3 regions of the Mucilaginibacter sp. FW306-07-L genome follow, and region 1 is predicted to be linked to each of the others. Evidence: riboswitches for the same ligand, from Rfam matches in the RefSeq annotation. Region 1 holds a riboswitch; each other region holds the start of a gene.

What was found. A riboswitch is a leader RNA that binds a small molecule or an ion and turns the genes downstream of it on or off. The one in region 1 is predicted to bind S-adenosylmethionine.
Region 2: another riboswitch for S-adenosylmethionine. It lies ahead of metH (methionine synthase); the one in region 1 lies ahead of AC3WJC_RS08530 (O-acetylhomoserine aminocarboxypropyltransferase/cysteine synthase family protein).
Region 3: another riboswitch for S-adenosylmethionine. It lies ahead of AC3WJC_RS09150 (cysteine desulfurase family protein); the one in region 1 lies ahead of AC3WJC_RS08530 (O-acetylhomoserine aminocarboxypropyltransferase/cysteine synthase family protein).

What each region holds. Positions count from the first base shown of each region.
Region 1 covers NZ_JBYSXI010000001.1:1,941,617-1,947,652, forward strand. The annotation lists gene AC3WJC_RS08520 (homoserine dehydrogenase) at 1-929, opposite strand, end outside; gene AC3WJC_RS08525 (homoserine O-acetyltransferase family protein) at 929-1,984, opposite strand; gene AC3WJC_RS08530 (O-acetylhomoserine aminocarboxypropyltransferase/cysteine synthase family protein) at 2,043-3,356, opposite strand; SAM riboswitch class I at 3,578-3,690, opposite strand; gene AC3WJC_RS08535 (trans-sulfuration enzyme family protein) at 3,792-4,913, opposite strand; gene AC3WJC_RS08540 (hypothetical protein) at 4,969-5,394, shown strand; gene mqnE (aminofutalosine synthase MqnE) at 5,526-6,036, shown strand, end outside.
Region 2 covers NZ_JBYSXI010000001.1:264,644-270,679, reverse strand. The annotation lists gene metH (methionine synthase) at 1-2,796, opposite strand, end outside; SAM riboswitch class I at 2,988-3,097, opposite strand; gene AC3WJC_RS01185 (S41 family peptidase) at 3,138-4,742, opposite strand; gene murQ (N-acetylmuramic acid 6-phosphate etherase) at 4,851-5,663, shown strand; gene AC3WJC_RS01175 (hypothetical protein) at 5,684-6,036, shown strand, end outside.
Region 3 covers NZ_JBYSXI010000001.1:2,088,572-2,094,607, forward strand. The annotation lists tRNA gene AC3WJC_RS09145 (tRNA-Cys) at 167-237, opposite strand; gene AC3WJC_RS09150 (cysteine desulfurase family protein) at 250-1,386, opposite strand; SAM riboswitch class I at 1,456-1,563, opposite strand; gene AC3WJC_RS09155 (hypothetical protein) at 1,699-2,076, shown strand; gene AC3WJC_RS09160 (CusA/CzcA family heavy metal efflux RND transporter) at 2,185-6,036, shown strand, end outside.

The sequences.
Region 1 (6,036 bases):
CGCAAGGCGGCAACATCTGATAGTACGGCCGCGCCTGTTGGGTGGCCACCCGCGCCTTTACCAAAAAAGAATTGCTGATCGGCAAAGGCTGCCTGTACAATTACACCGTTATATTCATATTCTACATTATACAAAAATTCGCTTTCGGTTACCAGTTTGGGTAATACAAACAGGGCCACATGGCGGTCGTCCAATTCCTTAGCTACCGGAACCAGCTTTATCTTCAGGTTTTTTTCGCGGGTATATTGCAGGTCATTGGCTGATAGATTTTGAATACCAATGTTCAACACCTCTTCCGGCTTTACAATCACCCCATAGGCATGAGCGGCGGCTATCACCAGTTTAAACTTGGCATCATAACCACCCACATCCATAGTTGGGTCGGTTTCGGCAAAGCCGAGATCCTGCGCCTGCTTTAACGCGCTGTTATAATCCAAATTCTCCAGGTAGCCTTTGGATAAAATGTAGTTTGATGAACCGTTGAAAATACCGCAGATAGAGTGCAATAACTCGTTATCGTAATACTCTTCCAGGTTACGGATGATCGGGATACTGCCACACACCGCTCCCTCATATAATAATGAGGTACCGTATTCATGCTGTATAGCCAATAACTTATCCAGGTACATCGCGATCATTTTTTTACTGGCCGATACCACATTTTTACCTGATTTAAGGGCAGTAGATACGATCTCAAAAGCGGCATCTGTTTCGTTGATCAGTTCGATAACAGTATTTATTTCCGGGTTGTTCAGTATTTCATTCCTGTCGGTAGTAAATAATTCGGCAGGCAGGGTACGTTCTTTTTCCGGGTTTTTAATAGCGATCTTAACGATCTCCAGATTAAGGTTTTTTGTTTTAATGATATCATATAAACCTTGTCCAACTACTCCGAAACCAAACAATCCTATAGTAAGTTTTTTGCTCATTATGCTATTTGTTGCAATTCAATAATTTTTCCTTTAACGTCAGTTTTCAGGAATGATCTGATAATGTTAGTTAATACTTCTGTGTCAATTAAAAATCCGTCGTGCCCGTAAAACGAGTCGAACTCAGCAAATGCCGCTTTGGGGATATGCTGAAACAAATACCGTTGCTCATCAACCGGGAACAAAACATCTGACGTAATGCCGACAACCAGTGTTTTTGCTGTAATTAAGCTCAGGGCATTATTAACACTGGTACGGTTACGCCCTACGTTGTGCGAATCCATTACCTTACTCAAATACCAGTAGCTGTAAGCGTTATAGCGGTTAACCAGCTTTTGGCCCTGGTAATTTTGATAACTGGCTGCTTTAAAATTATCGGTCAGGTTATCGTTATCTTCCTGTTGGGTAATGTTGTAGGTTTTGTAACCCCGGTATGATAATAAGGCTATGCTGCGCGCGGCTTTAAGACCGTTAGCACCACCTTGCGGTGTGTTATCATAAAAGGTCGGGTCGGCGCTGATGGCCAGGCGCTGCGACTCATTAAAGGCGATGCCCCAGGCCGAATGTTTGGCATTAGTAGCGATCAGGATCAAATTCCTGATCTTTTCCGGCTCGGCAATAGCCCATTCCATGGCTTGCTGCCCGCCTAATGATCCACCTATTAAAACTTCAATATGGTTTATACCCAAATGTGCGGCTAACAGGCGGTGTGCTTTCACCATATCACGTATGGTAATTTCAGGGAAATCCAAGCAATAAGGCTGCCCGGTAACCGGGTTACTGCTTAGCGGATTTGTGGTACCATAAGGTGAACCTAAAATATTTGCGCATACAATAAAGTGCTCCTCCGGATTAAAAAAGTCTTTGGCGCCAAACAGTCCTTTCCACCAATCAAGCACATCCGAATTGGCCGTTAGCGCATGGCAAACCCAGATCACATTGTCGCGGGTTTGGTTCAGCTTGCCATAGGTGTTAAAACCTATTTCCAGCTCATGCAGTTCCTTGCCCGATTCAAGTGTAAATTTTTGTGTATGCCTATATATTTCAGTACTCATTAGTATGTATTAGGCTCCCGGTTTACACCGGGAGCATCATTATAAATTATTACAAAGGTTATCGCACCTGTTCAATTTTGGCTAATGCCTGTTCAAAATCAGCCTTGATATCATCAATATGCTCAATACCTACAGCTACACGCAGCAAACCGGGAGTAACACCCGCGGCAAGCTGTTCAGCGTCGCTTAATTGCTGATGCGTGGTTGCCGATGGTTGGATGATCAGGGTTTTGGCATCGCCCACGTTAGCCAGGTGGCTTACCAGTTGCAGGTTATCTATCAGGGCAGAGGCATTAGCCTTATCGCCTTTAACCTCAAAGGTTAATACCGCGCCAAAACCATTACGCAAGTATTTTTTTGCAAGATCATGGTAAGGGGATGATGTAAGGCCGGGGTAGTTTACCTTAGCCACTAACGGATGCTGCTCCAGCCATTTGGCTAACTCAAGCGTATTATCAACATGGCGCTGAACGCGTAACGACAAGGTTTCCAAACCCTGTATCAGCAACCATGAATTAAATGGCGATTGTGACGGGCCAAAGTCGCGCAGGCCTTCAACCCGCGCACGGATGATGTATTGGATATTGCCAAACGGGCCGCCGATGCCAAATACATCATTAAATACCAGGCCATGATAACCATCGGACGGTTGGGTAAACTGCGGAAATTTGCCATTGCCCCAGTTGTAATTACCGCCATCAACAATAACGCCGCCAATGCTGGTGCCGTGTCCGCCGATCCATTTGGTGGCTGATTGTACTACAATGTGCGCGCCATGCTCCAGCGGGCGAAAAAGGTAACCGGCAGCACCAAAAGTATTATCAACTATTAAAGGCAGATCGTGCTTGTTGGCAACGGCCGCTATCTTTTCAAAATCAGGAATGTTAAATTCAGGGTTACCGATGGTTTCCAGGTAGATGGCTTTGGTGCCCTCGTTAATCAAGGCTTCAATGCTTTCTGCCGAATCGTTTTTGGCAAAACGGGCTTCAATGCCCAGCCGTTTAAACGATACCTTGAACTGGTTGTAAGTACCGCCGTACAAATATGGTGAGGTTACAAAGTTATCACCGGCTTGAAGAATGTTATTCAACGCTAAAAACTGAGCTGCCTGGCCTGATGCAGTGGCTAAAGCCGCAACACCGCCCTCTAATGCCGCTACGCGTTTCTCAAACACGTCGGTAGTAGGGTTCATCAGGCGGGTATATATGTTACCGAATTCCTTTAGCGCGAATAAGTTTGCGCCATGCTCGGCATTGTTGAAAACGTATGAGGTAGTTTGGTACAGCGGTACGGCACGTGCGCCCGTAGTGGCATCAACTTCCTGACCGGCGTGTAATTGTAAAGTCTCAAATTTAAGGTTCGTAGCAGACATGATTTTTTGGGATTAATTTATAAAAGGTTAATGTTTTGTTTGTTTAGCAACAGGATATAAGTATCCCGTTCGGTTACACGCGTACATACAGAAGTGGTTAGCGTGTTAATTAGTGTGGCTTAGCAGCAACACATGCGCATACAGCAACAACGGTTTAAACCATATTGATTATACTGTACTACGTTTTCGAGAATGCTAAATAAACTTTTCATTTGTTTGTTAATTTATATTTCCCGGGGTTATTCTTCCGGGGCAGGAATTGGCACCTTCTTCAGTTGCTGAAGGGTTGCCAGCGGGTATTTGAGCCTGTTCTCTCGCCGCTTCTTTATAAACCAAACCTTTTTGAGGGGAATGATCTTAAATATTTGCTGCCAAATATTGTTGCAAATGTATGTTAAAGATATTTATAAATCCAAATTTTATTTGTTTTAAACGCTAAAAACATTCCAAAGCCTGGTCAAGATCAGCAAAGAGGTCATCAACATGCTCCAGCCCGACAGATACCCGAAGCAGGTTGCGCGGCGTTTTGGTATCAGGCCCTTCAATTAACGCCCGGTGTTCTATCAGGCTCTCTACACCACCCAAACTGGTGGCCTGGGTAAATAGTTTGAGGGCATTAATTACCTTACTTGTTTCCTGCTGGCCGCCTTTAACTAAAAATGACAGCATCCCACCATATAAGCTCATTTGTGCCGATGCCAGTTCGTGCTGCGGATGCGAGGCCAATCCGGGATATAATACTTGCTCCACCTTATCATGACCTTCCAGAAAATCCGCTATTTGCTGCGCGTTACTTACATGCCCACGTACACGATAGGGCAGTGTTTTTATACTCCTTACCAGATAATAGCAATCAGCAGGTGAGGGGATAGCGCCGCCCATTTCCTGTACCTGACGTATCTTTTGCCACCAGTCGCTTTTTTCAGATGTTATTAATGCGCCGCCCATTAGGTCACTGTGGCCGCCAAAGTATTTGGTGCTGGAGTGCATTACCAGGTCGGCACCCAGTGCAAGTGGTTGCTGGCAGATAGGAGTTGCGAAGGTATTGTCGCATACCACTTTTATACCCTTGGCATGAGCTATGCTAACCACTTTTTTTATATCAGAAAGTTTTAATAACGGGTTTGATGGGGTTTCTATCCAGATAACGCCTGTATTTGGTTTTATGTGTTGTTGGAGAACTGTTTCATCGTTCACATCAATAAAATCAAACTCTAAGATACCGGCGAAAAGGTTTTTAACTTGGTTGCGCAGGCCGTGGTACATATCATCAGGCAAAATAATGTGCGTGCCCGGTTGCAGTGATTGAAATACCGCCATGCCCGCCGCGTTTCCGGATGAAAAAGCCGCGGCATCAGCGCCGCCCTCAAGTTGTGCCAAAACATTCTCTAACGATGTCCGGTTAGGGTTTGATGAACGACTGTAAATGTGGCCTGAAAGGTATTCGCCCTGTTCATCCTTTATAAATGTGGTTGAAAGGGTAATAGGCTGTATAACCACGCCCGAAGATTTATCAGGGTGATTACCGGCATGTATGGCGATGGTTTCAATTTTCATAGCAATATTTGTAGCGTACGGCGGTAAATGTACGTATTGATAAAAAACCTGAATAATGAAAAATGTAATATTAATGGTTTTAATAGCGGTTTCTGTTTTTGCATGTAAAGCCACTCGTATAACTAAGGATGATAACGCCATTGATCCTGAAAGCCTTAGCGGGCAGTGGGACTGGAAAAGAACAACCGGTGGCTTTGCCGGCGTAACCACAACGCCCGAAACCGCCCGGTATATATTACATATTGAGTTTAAGAACGGCGAATTGCTGTTTTACAAGAATAATCAGATTACGCAGCAATACCGTTATACCATCAGTAAAGGCCAAACCATCTTTTCAACTGATCCGTTATATATCATCAATCCTGATACAGCGGCTAACGCACTGCCGCTTGTGATCACCAAAATGGTTAAGGATACCATCGTACTGGCTGATAATGTGAATGATGGCTTTTCATCAACCTATGTAAAAAGGAAAAATTAAGTTGCTGATAACTGTTAGATGTGGCAACGCCTATGTAAAAACAATGTCAATTACGGGTAGGTTTACGGAATAAGGTAGCGTTATGCCTGTAGTATTTATGCATTTTACTACCTTTGATAAACTTTTATTAAATGCATAACACAGATAGTTTACAGGTAATACTGAATGATCCAAACTTATCTGCTGATTTAAAAGACATTGCACAAAAGGTACTCAACCTGCAACGCATCAGCTTTGACGAGGGTGTGCTGTTATATGAAAAAGCTGAACTCGGCTATCTTGGCACTTTAGCAAATTATATACGCAACGCCAAACATGGCGACAAAACATATTTTAACCGTAACTTCCATATCGAACCCACTAACCTTTGTGTGTACGATTGTAAATTCTGCTCTTATTCGCGCCTGATAAAACAGCGTGGCGAAGGGTGGGAGTATACCATGGAAGAAATGCTCGACATCGTCAAGAAATATGATAACGAGCCCGTTACCGAGGTGCATATTGTAGGCGGCGTATTGCCGCAATATGATGTACCTTTTTATACCGAACTCTTTACCCGTATCAAACAACATCGCCCTGATCTGCATGTTAAGGCCTTAACGCCTGTTGAATACCATTATATATTCAAAAAGGCTAAAATTG
Region 2 (6,036 bases), 1.7 Mb from region 1:
AATAACCTTTGTACCCGTAAATGTTGGTTTATTGGGGATGGAACCATTCAGGTTGATGTTGCACTTCATGCGGCGGGCATCATTAATGCTTACAAACCGTTTATCGTTACGCTTGTTTAAATGCGCCTCGCGGGCTTTGGCGTATTCATCCTTTATACCCTGAATATAATCGTCCTTTACATTGGCGTTCATCAGGTTGCTGCACACCGTTACGCTGCGCGATGCATCCAGCACATGTATGGCGGCTCCCGAGTAATTGGGCGCTACCTTTACCGCGGCATGTATACGTGAGGTAGTTGCCCCGCCAATAATAAGCGGAATGGTAAAGCCTTCGCGCTCCATCTCCTTGGCAAAATGCACCATCTCATCAAGCGATGGTGTGATTAATCCGCTCAGGCCAATAATATCTACCTGGTGTTTTTTAGCTTCTTCAATAATACGCTGTGCCGGCACCATCACTCCCAGGTCAATCACCTCGAAGTTGTTACAGGCCAGTACTACGCCTACTATATTTTTACCGATATCGTGCACATCGCCTTTTACGGTGGCCATCAACACCTTACCGGCATTGCTGCGTTGGGAGGCATTGGCATTTTTTGCCTTTTCGGCTTCAATAAAGGGCAGCAGGTAGGCTACGGCCTTTTTCATTACCCGGGCTGATTTTACTACCTGCGGTAAAAACATCTTACCGGCACCAAACAGGTCGCCTACGATGTTCATACCATCCATCAGCGGCCCCTCAATCACCTCCAGCGGGCGGGCGTATTGCTGGCGCGCCTCTTCCACGTCGGCATCCAGGTACTCAATAATACCCTTCACCAGCGCGTGCGACAGGCGTTTCTCAACCGGCTCCTTGCGCCATTCCTCATCACGGATGATCTCTTTGCCTTTGCTTTTTATGGTATCGGCAAACTCGACCAAACGTTCGGTAGCATCAGGGCGACGGTTAAGCAGCACATCTTCTACCAGTACCAGCAGGTCTTTGGGTATCTCCTCATAAACCTCCAGCATACCGGCGTTCACAATGCCCATATCCAACCCGGCGCTAATGGCATGGTACAAAAATGCCGAGTGCATAGCCTCACGCACCACGTTATTACCGCGGAAAGAGAAGGATATATTACTTACCCCACCGCTCACCTTGGCGTACGGCAGGTTTTGCTTTATCCAGCGGGTGGCTTCAATAAAGTCAACCGCATAGTTGTTGTGCTCCTCTAAACCGGTAGCCACGGTTAATATATTCGGATCGAAGATGATATCCTGCGGAGGGAAACCAACTTCGTTAACCAGTATGTTGTATGAGCGCTGACATATTTCGATACGGCGTTCCAGTGAGTCGGCCTGGCCGGTTTCATCAAACGCCATTACTACTACGGCAGCGCCATAGCTTTGCACCTTGCGAGCGTATTCTTTAAATTTTTCTTCACCCTCTTTAAGCGAGATGGAGTTTACGATGCCTTTACCCTGCAAACATTTCAGGCCAGCTTCGATCACCGTCCATTTGGATGAATCCACCATGATGGGCAGCTTGGAAATATCAGGTTCGGAAGCTACCAGGTTCAGGAATTTAACCATCACGGCTTCCGAGTCGATCATGCCCTCGTCCATGTTAATGTCGATGACCTGGGCACCGCCCTCTACCTGCTGACGGGCAACGGTTAAGGCAGCTTCATAATCCTCAGCTAAAATCAGCTTCGAGAATCTTGGCGACCCGGTGATATTGGTACGCTCACCTACGTTTACAAAATTGGTTTCGGGCGTAAGTGTTACCGCCTCCAAACCACTCAGGCGCAGGTATGGTTCAATCTGCGGTAACTGGCGCGGTGCAAATTTCTCAGCTCGCTCGGCAATACAACTGATGTGATCTGGCGTGGTTCCGCAGCAGCCGCCGACTATATTCACCAGTCCGGCTTTTATGAAATCATCAACCTGGTGCGCGGTTTCGTGCGGGGTTTCATCATACGCGCCAAACTCGTTAGGCAAGCCCGCGTTAGGATAGGCTGAAATATATACATCGGCCTTGTTTGAAAGTTCCTCCAGGTATGGCCGCATCTCTTTGGCACCCAAAGCACAGTTCAACCCTACCGACAGCAAATTGGCATGGCGAATGGAGTTCCAGAACGCCTCAACCGTTTGCCCCGAAAGGGTACGGCCCGAAGCATCGGTTATGGTACCCGATATCATGATCGGCAGATGCTTACCGCTTTCTTCCGCATAGCGCTGGATGGCAAACAGGGCCGCCTTGGCGTTCAGGGTATCAAATATAGTTTCAACCAGTAACAAGTCCGAGCCGCCATCAACCAAACCGCGTACCTGATCATAATAAGCCCCGGCCAGATCGTCAAAACTCACGGCACGGTAACCGGGATCATTCACGTCCGGCGATATGGATGCGGTACGGTTAGTAGGCCCAACGGCACCGGCTACAAAACGTGGTTTCTCGGGTGTTTTTTTATTATACTCGTCGGCTACCTCACGGGCAATACGGGCACCCTCATAACTCATTTCGTAAGCCAATTCCTCCATGTGGTAGTCGGCCAGCGATATGTGCTGCGTGCTGAAGGTGTTGGTTTCGATTATATCTGCACCTGCATCCAGGTATTCGGCATGTATGGCCTTAATAATATCGGGCCGCGTAAGGTTAAGCAGGTCGTTATTACCTTTTAAGTCCGACGGATGCGCGGCAAAACGTTCGCCACGAAAATCGGCTTCAGTAAGCTGGTACCGCTGTATCATGGTACCCATTGCCCCGTCAATAACCAGTATGCGTTTTTTAAGTTCTTCTCTAATGTCCATTTGTTCAGATATGAGATAGGAGATTTGAGATGTGAGAGCAACCTCCATACATCTAAAATCGCATATCAAAAATTCGAGGTATCATAAATTTATGGGATCGAATAACGTTGAAGTTATCTCAAATCTCATGTCTAATAGCTCAAATCTAAATACAGCTTATCTCGAAAAGTCGGGTGTTGTAATCTGACTTTCGCTTATCTTTCCTAACCACTTAGTTGCGGTTAAGTAGAATGTAGCACCTTGTAAGCACAGGTTGCTAAGACATCGCAGGGTCTAATCCCTCCGTCTTTCTCCATAAGCGTTGCAAAATTGCACAATAAGTTTATAATGTGCAACTGTTTTTAGCGGATAGCTGTCAGCGCTTTGTTAAATGCGCTGTCGTTATTATTTACAGCCTGAAAGTACGCGCTATCGCCCCATTTAAAGCGGGCGGCATAGGCTTTTAGCAGTGTTTTTATAGCAGGTGCGTTGGCTGCCACATCAGCCTTGCTCACCGGCTTCATCAATCCCGAAGCATAGTGCATAAAGCTATCCAGTTCGGCATCGGTTACCGTGTAGGTATTAACAAAGTTATCCGCCACGTTATAGGAGCGTAGCGTGGGCTGCATTTTATCAAGCACGAATGAAGTAAATGCCTGCGCGTCGGTCAGCGCAATGATAAGCGGGGTACTTTGCGCGGTATCGGCGGGTACAAAAACATCCGGCATAATGCCGCCGCCGCTAAACACCCGCTTGCCGCTGCTGGTACGGTATGGCGATCTTTTATTCAGCGCGCTATCATTCAAACTCATCTCGGCCGAAAACAACTCGCCTTTACGCATACGTTCGGCCAGCTCATTACGATAGCTGGTGATGCCACGGCTGTAAGATTTCTGTATTGATCTGCCCGAAGGTGTATAATACCTCGCCACAGTAAGGTTTATTGCCGATCCATCATCAAACGGAAACTGCTGCTGTACCAAACCCTTGCCGAATGAACGGCGGCCCACAATTACGGCACGGTCCAGATCCTGCAAAGCGCCGGATAATATCTCGCTGGCCGAAGCCGAATATTCGTCGATCAGCACCGCCATATTACCTTGCTGAAAAGCGCCGGAATCGGTGGCGAAGTAATCGGTACGTGGTTCATGCACGCCTTTGGTGTATACAATAAGCTTGCCTTTGGGTAAAAATTCATCGGCCATTTCAGTAGCCGCGGTAAGGTAACCGCCGCCATTGCCGCGCAGGTCAAGCACCAGCTTTTTAACCCCTTCGGCTTTTAGCCGGGTTATGGCCCTTTTAAAGTCAGCATTGGTAGTGGCGGCGAACTTACTGATCTTGATATAGCCTACATCGTTACCGGCAACATAAGCCGCGTCAAGGCTGCTTAATGGTACACGCCCGGGCTTTATGGTGAATGTTTTTTTAACTGTATTATCATCAGGCAATAAAGCGCTGACGGTAATGGCATTGGCTTGTTTGCCCTTTTGCAGCAGCATTTTAGTTACGGCGCTATCGGTAATTCCGGTACCTGCAAACGGCTTACCGTTAACGGCTAATACCCTGGTACCGCCCGGTATGCCCGCCTTAGCTGCCGGTCCGCCGGGATAGACCTGTGTGATCACCAGCGTATCGCGAAGCAAACTGTATTCGATACCTAAACCGGTAAAACCGCCCTCTAAACGCTCGTTAACAGCGGTTGCCTGCCTCGGCGGCAGGTATAACGAATGCGGGTCGAGCTTTTGCAGCAGCTCATTAACTGTGGCACCCTCAATACTATCCACATTAACCGAATCAACGTAGTTGTACTGCACCAGTTGCAATACTTTCGACATTTTATCGTTTCGATTTAACGACAGGCTGAAAGGCTGGCCGTCCATATCGCCGCGACCCAGATAGATACCCAAAATCACCCCCGTTAAAATAAGAAAGGCTGACCTGAATATTATGGAAGCGGTTTTTTTCATGCTTACTATATTAACACAAAGATAATTAAATTAAGTTCTGCGTATAATTTACACATTACTGTATTTGATGAATTTTACCGAATTTTGTTAATCTAAAATCTGCAATAAATGGAAGCTACTACCGAGCAAAGCTCGCACTACAACAATCTGGAAAAGATGAGCGTGGGCGACTTGCTGCAAAATATAAATAACGAAGACAAAACCGTACCCTTAGCCGTTGAAAAGGCTTTACCGCAAATTGAGGCGCTTGTTACCGGCGTTACCGAACGTATGCGCAATGGCGGCCGCCTGTTTTACATTGGCGCGGGCACCAGCGGCAGGTTGGGTGTGGTTGACGCGTCGGAATGCCCGCCTACTTATGGTGTGCCCTTTGATATGGTGATCGGTATTATTGCCGGTGGCGATGGCGCCATACGCAAGGCCGTTGAGTTTGCCGAGGACGATGCCGAACAAGCCTGGCAGGATATGCTGGCCTATAACATTACCGCTAAGGATGTGGTGGTAGGCATTGCCGCATCGGGCAAAACGCCTTACGTTATTGGTGGCTTAAACACCGCCAATGCCAACGGCTGCCTTACGGGCTGTGTGGTTTGCAATAGCGGCAGCCCGGTTGCTGCCGAGGTGCAATACCCGGTGGAAGTAGTTACCGGCCCCGAGTTTGTAACCGGCTCAACCCGCATGAAGGCAGGCACCGCGCAAAAATTAGTTTTAAATATGCTTACTACCAGTGTTATGATACAATTAGGCCACATTAAGGGTAATAAGATGGTGGATATGCAGTTATCAAACAATAAGCTGATAGACCGCGGCACCCGGATGGTGATGAGTGAAACCGGGCTTGACGAAGCCACGGCCGCCAGCCTGCTGAAACAGCATGGCAGCGTACGCAAAGCTGTTGAGGCGGCTGGGCTAATACAATAATTAATTACATAGAAGGCAAAATGCACGAAATAGAACCATACTATAAATGGCGCGATGATTATGTGGCCGCGGAGGATCAATACTCGCCATATTATGCTACTGAATACAGCGAATTTGAATTTGATAAGCAGATATACAATTACCTGCTGCACCCGCAATGGGATACCTTTGGCTCAAACACCCTGTACCTCAAAGTGATCTATGTGGATTACGACCGCCATTTTAGTATTATTGAATTTATTGGCGAATGGAATGATGCTATAAATAATGATATTATGCTGTTGAAGCGTGAGCTTATTGAGCTGATGATGGATGAAGGCGTTAACAAGTTTATCCTGATCGGTGAAAATGTGCTCAATTTTCACTCGTCCGA
Region 3 (6,036 bases), 150 kb from region 1:
CATTCTGTTGATAGATTTATCTCTGTAAACGAGATCAGAAAATCATTGTTACGGGGATTGAATTTCTTAACAATTGTTTAATTGCCTTTAAACATAGTGGTGTATAACCAGCTCAAATTGATTGCTTTATTAACAATAAACTAACTCTTCCACCTGTTAAGCATCGACGTCGCGGGCAGATTCGAACTGCCGTATAAGGTTTTGCAGACCCCCACCTCTCCTCTCGGTCACGCGACTATTTTTATTCAATTAAGCCGCCTGCGAATTACGCAATGCAGCCAGTAGATTAACCGTATGTTCTACCTCGGCAGCAGTATTATATTTACTGAAAGAGAACCTGATGGTTTGTTTTGATGGATCAGCCCCTATAGCCTGCAGCACATGCGATGCTGAACCCGCCGAGCAGGCACTGCCACCTGAAACTGAGATATTGTTATCATCCAGGTATCCGATCAGGTTACCATTAGCGAAGTTAAGCGGAAAGGCAGCACTTAATACCGTATACAAACTTTTACCGGCATCGGCTGAGTTACCATTAAACTGTACACCGGGTATCAACTCGCTCAGCCCTTGTAGCATACTGTTTTTAAGCGATAGTACATAGGCCGCATGTTCATCAATATGGCTGTAAGCTATTTCAAGCGCCTTGGCTAAACCTACTATGCCGGGTATATTTTCGGTACCGGCGCGCAGGCGGCGTTCCTGTGAGCCGCCATGAATTAATTTTTCCAGTCCAACACCATCACGGCAGTATAAAAACCCTATGCCTTTAGGCCCATGAAATTTATGTGCTGATGCCGCGATGAAATGCGCGCCAAGCGTTTTAAGGTCATGTTTATAATGCCCCATGGTTTGCACGGTATCAGTATGAAATATAGCGTTGTGCCTACAACATTCCTCAGCGATCAGTTCAATATGGTTGATATTGCCAATTTCGTTATTAGCATGCATTACTGATACCAGCGCCCGTCCTTTGCTTTGCAACAAATATTCCAGGTGATCATGGTCAAGGTTGCCAAACTTATCTATGTTGATAAAGCTTAATTCTATCTCACCGGATGATTGCAGGGCTTTCAGTGTATTAAGCACAGCATGGTGCTCAAACGGTGTAGTTATTACATGCTTAATATTTTGAAGGCGCACGCCTGATAACAAAGCGGTATTATCAGCCTCAGTACCGCCGCTGGTAAATATGATCTCGGATGGATCGGCGTTAATTAAACCGGCAATGGTTTCGCGCGATTGTTCAATGGCTTGCTTTGCCAGTCGGCCATGCTGATGGGTTGATGAAGGATTGCCAAAGTTATCAATAAGGTACGGAGTAATGGTGTTGAATACTTCTCCGTCAATACGGGTGGTTGCTGCATTATCAAAGTAGATGCTCATATAATATTTCCTTTATAAATTAATTTTCAAACAGTTAACTTATCCGGAAAGAGCGTATGAACATACACCTTCTTATCTATCCCGGCATGTTACCGGGCAGGAATTAGCACCTTATACATTGCTGTACAGGTTGCTAAGACGTCATAGGGCCTTTCCCTCTGTCTTTCTGGATAAGTATTTAAAAGAACTATGATGCAAATATATAATTATATTCTACTAATCATATAGAATTTATAGATTATTTTTTTGAATATATAAATCATTGCTATTTAAGGTTTGGCTCAAGTTGCTTTAAGCCGTACATTTGCAACAGTGAACAAATTTTGCGTTTACATATTGCTCTTGCTTATTGCCGCCGATAACACCGAGCTGCATCAGCTATTAAAGCTGCCCGTTTTGTTTGAGCACTTTGCCGAACATAAACAGCGTGATAATAGCGTGAGCCTGATGCAATTCCTCTCCATGCACTACTGGGGCGATGATTTGAATGATAACGACAATGAGCGCGACATGCAGCTACCCTTTAAAAAGCTTGATGTGCATTCCGCCCATGTATTCTTTATACCGATGGTTCGCAGCATCACCATCAAAAATCACTTTGAAGCATTAAACAAACCATATCCTTTATACAGGCAGTGCTTTATTCCTGATCCTGCCTTAGCGGCTTTGTTTCGTCCGCCCTGTGCCTGATTTGCCTCCTTTTATTTCTTAATCGGGTATTAAATATGATGGCCTGCATTAATTGCATGCTATCAGTCTATTATTTATACCCGTTCTGTATCATTTAATAGGCAAATCATGCTTAATAAAATCATTCAGTTTTCAGTTAAAAACAAACTGGCAGTTGGCATTTTCACCGCGCTATGGATAGTTTATGGCGTATTTGAACTTAGCCGCCTGCCTATTGATGCCGTACCCGATATTACTAACGACCAGGTACAGATCATCACCACAGCACCATCATTAGGCGCACAGGATGTAGAGCGCCTGATCACCTTTCCTATTGAGCAGGCACTTAGCAATATTCCGCGTTTAAAAGAGAGCCGCAGCCTGTCGAGGTTCGGCCTCTCGCTTATATCCGTAGTATTTGAGGATGGTGTAGATGTTTACTGGGCACGCCAGCAGGTTACCGAACGCCTGCAACAGATAGACATTAATGAAAACGCCAACAAGCCCGAACTCGCGCCCGTATCAACCGGGCTGGGCGAGATCTATCAATATGTATTGCGCCCTAAACCCGGCTATGAAGATAAATACTCGTTGGCCGATCTGCGTACCATACAGGATTGGCTGGTGCGCCGCCAGTTGTTGGGCACCAAGGGCGTTGCCGATATATCAACCTTTGGCGGCGAACTAAAACAATATGAGGTGGCGGTTAACCCCATGCAGCTAAAATCAATGGGGCTGAGTATTACTGATGTGTTTAACGCCCTGCAAGCTAATAATCAGAATACGGGCGGCGCATATATCGAAAAAGGACCCACTGTATTATACATCCGCAGCGAAGGCTTGGCCGGCAGCATTGCCGACATTGAAAACATAGTGGTAAAAACCACATCGGCGGGTACCCCCCTGCTCATAAAAAACATTGCCGAGGTTAAGCTTGGCTCGGCCACAAGGTATGGCGCGCTAACCTACCATCCTATTGGCGAAGTTACCGGCGCTATCGTAATGATGCTGAAAGGCGAAAACTCCTCTGATGTTATCAAGAACGTAAAGCAGCGCATTGAGGAAATTAAAAAAACCTTGCCGGATGGACTGGAGATAGAGCCCTTCCTGGATCGTACCAAGATGGTGAATAACGCCATTGGTACGGTAGAGCATAACCTGATGGAAGGCGCGCTGATCGTGATTTTCGTACTGGTGATATTTTTGGGTAACCTGCGTGCAGGACTTATCGTTGCCTCAGTTATCCCCTTATCCATGTTGTTTGCCATTATCATGATGAATACCTTTGGCGTAAGCGGTAACCTGATGAGCCTTGGCGCGCTTGATTTTGGTTTGATAGTAGATGGTGCCGTAATTATAGTGGAAGCCATACTGCATCACCTGCATTTCTCTAAAAAATATCAAAATACCGATCAGCTTACACAGCAGGAACTCAATGAAGAAGTAACCGGTTCCGCTTCGCGGATGATGAACGCCGCTGTTTTCGGGCAGATCATTATCCTGATCGTTTACCTGCCGATATTATCACTCACCGGTATTGAAGGCAAAATGTTCAAGCCGATGGCGCAAACCGTGGCCTTTGCCATATTAGGCGCGTTCATTCTGTCGCTTACCTATGTGCCCATGATCAGCTCCATATTCATCAGCAAAAAGATCAGCCATAAGCCTAACCTGGCCGACAGGGTCATGGCACGTATTGAAAACGTTTACGAACGCCTGCTTACCCGTGCGCTCACCATCCGTAAAACCATGGTGGCCATAGCCTTTGCCTTGTTTGCCGTGGCGGTATTCATATTTTCGAGGATGGGCGGCGAGTTCATCCCCCAGTTAGAGGAAGGTGATTTTGCTGTTGAAACCCGCTTGCTGGTGGGTACTAACCTGAGCACTACCATTAAAAGCTTTAACCAGATCTCTACTTTATTAAAGGATAATTTTCCGGAGATAGAAAAGATCGTATCGCGCATTGGCGCTGCCGAAATACCTACCGACCCGATGCCTATTGAAGGTGGGGATATGATCATCGTACTGAAACCAAAAGGCGAATGGACAAGCGCGGCAAGCTTCCAGGAGCTGGCTTCAAAAATGTCGGCCGTGGTGCAAAATGCCGTGCCGGGTGTTACCCAAAGTTTCCAGTTCCCGGTACAAATGCGTTTTAATGAGTTGATGACCGGTGCCAAGCAGGATGTGGTTTGCAAAATTTTTGGTGAAGACCTGAATACCCTTTCCCGCTACGCGGAGCAGATAGGTGGCATCAGCAAAACAGTTGATGGTACCGCGGATTGGTATGTTGAAAAAGTAACCGGCATGCCACAGGTGGTTATTAATTACAACCGTGCCGAAATTGCCAAGTACGGCCTCAACATCAGCGACATTAACCGTACGGTAAACTCGGCATTTGCTGGTGCTGCCGCGGGCCAGGTTTACGAGGGTGAAAAACGTTTTGACCTGGTGGTACGTGTTGGCAGCGAAAAACGTAAAAGTATTGAAGATGTACGCAACCTGCTGATAAATACGCCCAATGGCAGCCAGGTACCACTTTACCAGGTAGCTAATGTGGACGAGGTTGAGGGGCCAAACCAAATTCAGCGCGAAAATACACGCCGCCGCATAAGCGTTGGCTTCAATGTGCGCGGGCGCGATGTACAATCCATTGTGCAGGAGTTGCAGCAAAAGGTAAATGCTAAGGTAAAACTGGAGCCGGGCTATACTATTGTTTATGGTGGTGCTTTTGAAAATCTTACCCAAGCCAAAAAACGACTGAGTATTGCCGTGCCCGTAGCGCTGCTGCTCATATTTATTATGCTGTATTTCGCTTTTTCATCGGTAAAGGAAGGGGCGCTTATTTATACGGCTATTCCGCTTTCGGCCATTGGCGGTGTGTTCGCGCTGGCTTTACGGGGGATGCCATTCAGTATATCTGCCGGTGTTGGTTTTATCGCCCTGTTTGGCGTGGCGGTACTTAACGGCATTGTATTAATATCTGAATTTAACCGCATTAAAAATGAAGGCCGCATAACTGATATACTCGAATTGGTTAAAACGGGTACACGTAACAGGCTGCGCCCCGTGTTAATGACCGCTGCCGTTGCTTCGTTAGGCTTTTTGCCCATGGCGTTAAGCAATGGTGCCGGTGCCGAAGTTCAGCGTCCTTTAGCTACGGTTGTAATAGGCGGCCTGATCACGGCTACCCTGCTTACCTTATTTGTGTTACCTGCTTTGTATTTACTGTCTGAAAAAAAGCGTGGCATAAATAAAAAACTGGTTGCTACGGTTATCCTGTTTGTAGTTACTATTACTAATGCCGGTGCCCAGCAATCTCCTGCTCCTGTAAACCTTAACCAGGCAGTAAATACCGCATTGCAAAAGAATTTACAGGCACAGGGTGCTTTGCTGAATGAAAAAGCAGAACAGATCAGGCAAAAAACATCCTTTGATCTACCTAAAACACAAATTGGCGGAGAGTACGGACAAATAAACAGTGTTTTAAATGATACCAAATTTACGGTTAGCCAGTCTATCAGCTTCCCTACGGTATACAGTAACCAGCGCCGTGCATTGAACGAGAACTATTTAAGCGCGCAGGTACAAACCGCCATAACTAAACAGGAGGTAAAAAGCACCGTAAGGCGCTTGTATTATGAATGGGTGTCGCTTCAGCAAAAACAAAAGTTGCTGCAATATGCTGATAGCCTATATGCCCTGTTTGAGAAAAAAACCAACCTGCGTTTTAAGGTAGGCGAAGCAAACGTGCTCGAAAAAACCACTGCCGAAGCTCACCGCCAGCAAATAGCTAATCAATTACGCTTGTTGTCTGCCGATATGGAGATCGTACTGGATCAATTTAATACCTGGCTTGGCGATAGCGTTCGTTATGTGCCATCTGCCGATACCTTAAAGCTCCTACAGCCGGTAAAAAATTATAAAGCAGATGATCTGCCCCAGTTACAGTTGCTAAATCACCAGGCCGAAGCCGCTAAGTGG